2 regions of the Mesorhizobium sp. WSM4810 genome follow, and region 1 is predicted to be linked to the other one. Evidence: predicted binding sites of a transcription regulator. Region 1 holds the regulator's gene; the other holds the start of a gene.

Region 1 (3,409 bases):
GAGCCCTGTTCGGCGCTCGATCCGATCGCCACCGCCCGCGTCGAGGAACTGATCGACGAACTGCGCCAGAACTATACGATCGTCATCGTCACCCATTCGATGCAGCAGGCGGCGCGCGTGTCGCAACGCACGGCGATGTTCCATCTCGGCTATCTGGTCGAGGAGGGCGCGACCGACAAGATGTTCACCAACCCCGACGACAAGCGCACCCAGGACTACATCACCGGCCGGTTCGGCTGAGCGGTCCGGCGAATTTCGAACACGAGGACAGCACCATGGGTGAACACACCGTCGCATCTTTCGACGAGGAACTGGAGCACATCGACCGGCTGATCCGCGACATGGACGAGCTCGCCGCCGCAATGGTCGCGGCCTCGATCCGCGCGTTGCTTGCGTCGGACAATGCGATGGCGCAGCGCGTCGTCTCGGACGACGCCATCATGGATGCGCGGCAGCGCGAACTCGATGACAGCGCCATCACGCTGATCGCCAAGCGGCAGCCGATGGCGCAGGATCTGCGCGCCGTGGTTGGCGCAATCCGCATGGCGGGCGATCTCGAGCGCATCGGCGATCTGGCCAAGAACATAGCCAAGCGGGTCAGCGCAGTCGGGCAGAGCGCGACGCCGCGTAATCTGTCGCACGGTATCGACGCGATGGCGGACCTCGTTCTTGTGCAGCTGCGCGGCGTGGTCGAGCACTATGTGTCGCGCGATGCCGGCGCGTTGAAGGAACTGCGCGCCGACGACCAGAAGATCGACGTGAAATACACGGCGGTTTTTCGCGAGCTCCTGACCTACATGATGGAGGATCCGCGCAACATCACCGCCTGCACGCACCTTCTGTTCTGCGCCAAGAATCTCGAGCGTATCGGCGATCACGTCACCAACATCGCCGAAAACGCCTACTTTGTCGTGACCGGGCAGCAATTGCCGGCGGATCGCCCGAAGCTCGACGAAACGACGATGTCGGCGCCGGCGACATGACAGGAGTGACCGGCCGATGATCGCGCCGCGCATCATGGTGGTGGAGGATGAAGAGCCGCTGGGCGTCCTCCTCCGTTACAATCTTGAATCCGAAGGCTATCAGGTCGAGGTGGTGACGCGCGGCGACGAGGCCGAAATCCGGCTGCAGGAAAACGTGCCCGATCTTTTGGTGCTCGACTGGATGGTGCCGGCGGTTTCCGGCATCGAGCTTTGCCGGCGCCTTCGGGTGCGCCCCGAAACCGAGCGGCTGCCGATCATCATGCTGACCGCGCGCGGCGAGGAGAGCGACCGGGTGCGCGGCCTTTCGACCGGAGCCGACGACTATCTGGTCAAGCCGTTCTCGACACCGGAATTCATGGCCAGGGTCAAGGCGCTGCTGCGCCGCGCCAAGCCGGAAGTGCTGTCCAGCGTGCTCAAGGTCGGCGACATCATGCTCGATCGTGAATCGCACCGGGTCTATCGCAAGAAGAGCGAGATCCGGCTCGGGCCGACCGAATTCCGGCTGCTCGAATTCATGATGCGCCACCCGGGCCGGGTCTTCTCGCGCAGTCAGTTGCTCGACAATGTCTGGGGCGAGACGATCTACATCGACGAGCGCACGGTGGACGTCCATGTCGGCCGGTTGCGCAAGGCGGTCAACAATGGTCGCATGCCCGATGTCATCCGCACCATCCGCGGCGCCGGCTATGCGATCAGGGAAGACTAGCTAGGGATGTGCTGATATTCAGGTGATGCCGGCCTGCGAACGGCGGCTTCCTGCGCTTACCTACAGCGCCGCGCGCCCTGTTGGGCACGCAAAGGACGCTGTAGAACTTTGATTTTGCGCACGACCTTTCCGAAATCGATCTCGATTTCGGGGTCATGCGCGGGCTCACGTACCCAAAAGTACGCTCCGCTCCGGTTCTCGGAACCCACCATTCTCGACTCGGCCTGACCTGAATCTCAACACACCCCAAGTCGCGACCCGGGAATCCTTCAAGCCACGTTCTTTCCGACCGAGCCGGCTCGTGCCTGGATGCTCGGCGCGAAAATCTCCTGGTCGACGAAGCTTAGCGCCCGCATGGCGCAACCTTCGCGGATCAGCGGCAGCTCGTTCGGCTCGGTGTCGAAGGAAATCGAACCCGAATGCTGGCCGCCGGCGGTCTGGGCGATGGCCTCGCGCAGGGCCGGCTCGATCAGGTCGAAGGCGGCAGCGCTGGCGCCGACCATGGCCACCGGCGCCGGATCGATCAGCGCAAACAGGCTGCCGAGCCCGAAGCCGAGCGCCTCGCCGGCCTTGCGGTAGGCTTCGCGCTCCGGTCCGTCCATCTCGCGCGCCCGGGCCGCCAAGGCCCGCATGTCGGCGTCGCTGACATCGGCGACCGGCTCGGCGTTCTCGCTCAACAGCCTTGCGTTGCGCCAGATGGCGTAGTTGCCGGCATAAGCCTCGACGCAGCCGCGCCGCCCGCAGCGGCAAAGCGCGCCGCCCGGCCGATGGATCATGTGGCCGAATTCGCCGCCTGAGGAGTGGGTGCCGGTGAACAGCTCGCCCTTCAGCACCAGCCCCATACCGATGCCGTGCGAGAGCAGGATGGCGATGAAATCGTCGCGGTAGCGATCCGGGTGGCGCCAGCGCAGCGCCACGGCCATCATGTTGCAGTCGTTCTCCATGATGGCAGGGATGCCGAACTCGCGTTCCAGAATGTCGGCGAAGGCGATGTTCGTCTGCGGCGTGATCGGCGACCACAACATGGCGCGCGCGTGGGAATCGGTGATGCCCTGGATCGCCAGCGCGATGCGGGCGACGCTTTGGACATCGAGGTCGGGATCTTCGAGCCGGCGCCGGACGATGGCGACACATTCGTCGATCAGCGCGTCACGCGACATGGTCAGCGTGTCCAGCCGGCGCTGTTCCTCGGCGACCACTTGCCCGGCATAATTGATGACGGCGACCGACAGGAAATTCAGCGACAACACGACGGCCAACACCGCAGCGGCTTGCGGATTGAGGCTGAGGCCGACCTGCGGCCGGCCGCGTTTCAACGAAACCGTCTCGCTCGCCTTGCTCTCGGCCAGGATGCCTTCCTGGATCAGGTCGGCAGAGATCGCCGATATGGTCGAATGGCTGAGGCCGGTGGTCGCGGCGATCTCGGTCCGCGACGGCTGGCCTGCCCGGCGCACGGCCGAAATCACCATCGCCCGGTTGCGCCGGCGCAGATCGTCATGACGGATTCCCACCGACATTTTTTTTTCCTCCTCATTGCCGCGGCCGCTCATGAATCGGAAGCCGTCGGTATGCCGGACAAATACTGGCAGAAGCAGAAGGGGCTGTCATTATTTATTCCGAGCCTCGAAAAAAAGCCCGACAGGACGTCAAAATCCATCAGAATTGGTGTTGACAGTGCTTCGGCGTTGGACCAGTATTTTTTCGAGGCTCGAAAAAATAG
Region 2 (3,409 bases), on a different contig from region 1:
AGATGACGAATTCCTCGTCCTGGGCAGCGGCGACGACATCTTCGCCGAATTCGGTTGCACGAAGCGCGCGGTCGCAGAGCGCCATGGCCATCGCCTTGCGCTCGCTCTGGCCGAAGACGAGGCCGTAGCCGCGGGTGAATTGCGGCGGCGCCTTGGCCGAGCCCTTGAACTGGTTGACCATCTGGCACTCGGTGACACGCACAGAACCGAGCGGTACGGCGAATGGCAGCTCCGGCACGTCGAGTTCCAGCTCGACCTCGCCGATGCGAACCTCACCGACGAACGGATGGTTGCGGGCATAGCCGCGCTGGGTGGAGTAGCCGAGCGCCAGCAAAAAACCCTCGTCGCCGCGTGACAGCGCCTGCAGGCGGATGTCGCGCGCCATCGGGAACTCCAGCGGCTCGCGGGTGATGTCGCCCGGGATATGGTCCTGCGGCATGTCGCCATCGGGCTCGATCAGGCCTTCGCGGGCGAGGATGGCGGAGACGCGCGGCATGGCGTCCGCGTCGCTGGCACGCTGCAGCGGCTCGGCGACGTCGCCGCCCGCGGCGAGTTCGGGGTCGAGCAACCTGTGCGTGTAGTCGAAGGTCGGGCCGAGCAGCTGGCCGCCGGGAAGATCCTTGTAGGTCGCCGACACGCGCCGCTCGACCAGCATCGCCCCGGTGTCGATCGCCCTGGTGTAGCCGAAGCGCGGCAGCGTGGTGCGATAGGCGCGAACCAGGAAGATCGCCTCGATCATGTCGCCGCGCGCCTGAACGATGGCCAGCGCCGCCAATTCACGGTCGTAGAGCGAACCTTCGCTCATCACCCGGTCGACGCCGAGCGCCAGCTGCTCGACGATCTGGTCGAGGCGAAGCGCCGGCACGGAACGGTCGCCGCGGCGGCGGTCGGCGAGCAGGGCGTGGGCGTTGGCAATGGCCGCTTCACCGCCTTTTACCGCGACATACATATCACGCCTCCATCGTCTTGATGCGCGTCGTACGCGGCAGGCAGGCAACGCCTTCCGGGGTGGCGAGGATAAGGTCGACACCACGGGGGAAACGCTGATTGTTCTGCTTCCATTGTTCGACGAAGTGGCGCGGCATCTGCGCCGGCGCGATTGTCGCGGTTGTTTCGATGCCAGGACCTTCGAGCAGCAGCGGCGCGCCTGAGACGAGATCGCTGACCTGCAGGATCAGCGTCGTCGAGCGGTCGGGATAGTCCTGGGTGCCTTGTGAAAAGCCGTCGAGCGCCATCATCTCGGCCGGCGTGGCGATCAGCGCGAAATGCGCATCGGCTGGCGTGTGGGCCAGTGGCGCGCCGGTGTGGAAGCCGAGCCAGGATTTCATCGCTGCTGGGGCCTGCAGAACGAGGTCGAGCCAGAGCGGCGTGTCGTTGTCGCACAGCGCCAGCGCGATGGCGCCCGCGGTGGCCGACAGCGGCGCCGGTGGGCGGGCAAAGACCGGCAGAGGCTGCAGGGTGCCCGGCCGCGCCATTGCGTCCATCACGGCGCGGAACACTGTCTGGGCGTCGAACACCGGATTGGCAAAGCCGCCCTCGATCGCTTGCGTTGCGATGTCCATCAGTCTTCTCCGCGTACCATGGTGAAGAAATCGACCTTCGTTGCCGCCGTCTCGGCGCGCCGCCGCTCACGTCGGCTGGCCAGTGCGGCCTGCAGCGGCGCAATGAGTTTGCTCTCGACCTCGTTGCGGCGGGTGGGATCCTGCCAGAGCGCGTCGGCGATCGCCGCCAGTTTTGCTTTCTGCTTGTCACGGCCGAGCGCATAGCAGTGGCCGACTTCTCCCGAGGCAAGCCGCACAGTCGCGCGGGTGACCGTCGCCTCGCCGACGTTGAATGGTGCGCCGCCGCCGCCGATGCGGCCACGCACGGTGACCAGGCCGGTTTCAGGGCCGCGCAGGAGTTCTGCTTCCGAAGGCAGGCCGGCTTCGTTCCAGAGGCGGACGATATCGTCGCCGGTCGATTGCGCCAACGTCGCCATGACGGCCTTGCGCTCAAGCTGCTGATCGCGCGCTTCCTGTCCTCGCATGGTTGACATTCCCTTGCATCGAAAATTCGTCCATTGATATGGACAATTATACAAATTATATCTATTTTCTAAAGCGTGTCCATGACGGACGGATGACAGCGCGAAAAGATCGGGGCAAAGAAATGATCGGTCAGCAGATGGCCAGCAGCTTGGAGCGGCGCAGCGGCGTCTCGCTGTGGCGGCAGATCGCCGACCAGATCCTGCAGTCGATCGCCGTCGGCGACTTTGCCGAGAATGCTGCATTGCCACCGGAAGTTGCACTGGCCCAGCGCTATGGCGTCAACCGCCATACGGTGCGCAGCGCCATCGCCGCACTGGTGCAGGATGGCGTGCTCAGGGCCGAACAGGGGCGCGGCACCTTCGTGCTGTCGCGCAAGCGCCTGTCCTATCCGATCGGCGCCCGCACCCGTTTTTCGGAGGGCTTGCAAGGGCAGGCGTCGGAGCGCCGCAGCGTGCTGCTCGAATCGGCGGTCGAGCCGGCCAGCCGGCGCGTCGCCGAAGGGCTGGGGCTTGCCAGGGGTTCGACTGTCATACGCCTCGAGACACGCGGCGAAGCCGATGGGCAACCGGTCTCGCGTGCGACCGGCTGGTTCGACGCGGCTCGCTTCGCCGGCATCGATGCCGCCATGGCCGAAACCGGATCGGTGACCGCCTCATTCCGGCGTTTCGGCATCGGTGACTATCTCAGACAATCGACGGTGTTGTCGGCCCGCCACGCGGACGCCGCCGACCTTGCCGATCTTAATCTGCAGCCCGGCGCCATCGTGCTGGTCACGGTCGCCGTCAACGTCACGCCGGACGGCCAGCCGATCCAGTTTGCCGAAACCCGGTTTCCGGCTGAGCGGGTCGAGCTCAAGATATCGGCGCTTTAAAGTCCGGTTCATCCGACCTGGATGACGGCCTTGATCAGGCCGGATTTCTCATGCGCCCAGCGGGCGAGGTCGCGCGGCGTGTCGCCAAGCGTCGTGCGATGGGTGACGAGCTTTGCCAGCGGCACAGCACCATCGCGGATCGAGGCGGCGACATGGTCGAAGTCGACGCGCAGAGCGTTGCGGCTGCCGATCAGCGTCATCTCGCGCTTGTGGAATTCAGGATCGGAAAAGACGATGTCGTCCTTGACGACGCTGACCAGGACCAGCGTCCCGCCATGCGCGACATGGGCGAAGGCTGACTGGACGGACTGAGTGTTGCCGGTGGCATCGAAAATCACGTCAAAACCTTCGCCGTTGGTCGCCTCGCGAACCAGATCGGTCGCAGACTGCCGTGATGCGTCGAGGGTGGCGAAGCCGAGTTCGCTTGCGGCGAAGCCAAGCCTTTCCGCGCTCATGTCGAGCAGCGTCACGTCGAGACCGGCGATGCGGGCAAACAGCGCCGTGCCGAGGC

The links. The regulator PhoB, encoded in region 1, activates phosphate uptake and scavenging genes when phosphate is short. The targets are predictions, from matches to a motif close to TGTCATNNANCTGTCAT.
Region 2: a site for PhoB is predicted at 2,108-2,124, ahead of phnF (phosphonate metabolism transcriptional regulator PhnF). Genes of this name have one in related genera too.

The regions. Positions count from the first base shown of each region.
Region 1 covers NZ_JBVVQV010000005.1:357,653-361,061, forward strand. Annotated here, with positions in the region: gene pstB (phosphate ABC transporter ATP-binding protein PstB) at 1-240, shown strand, start outside; gene phoU (phosphate signaling complex protein PhoU) at 276-983, shown strand; gene phoB (phosphate regulon transcriptional regulator PhoB) at 1,000-1,689, shown strand; gene AC0L3O_RS10885 (ROK family protein) at 1,959-3,206, opposite strand.
Region 2 covers NZ_JBVVQV010000008.1:178,692-182,100, reverse strand. Annotated here, with positions in the region: gene AC0L3O_RS14850 (carbon-phosphorus lyase complex subunit) at 1-949, opposite strand, end outside; gene phnH (phosphonate C-P lyase system protein PhnH) at 951-1,562, opposite strand; gene phnG (phosphonate C-P lyase system protein PhnG) at 1,562-2,026, opposite strand; gene phnF (phosphonate metabolism transcriptional regulator PhnF) at 2,149-2,898, shown strand; gene AC0L3O_RS14830 (zinc-binding alcohol dehydrogenase family protein) at 2,907-3,409, opposite strand, start outside.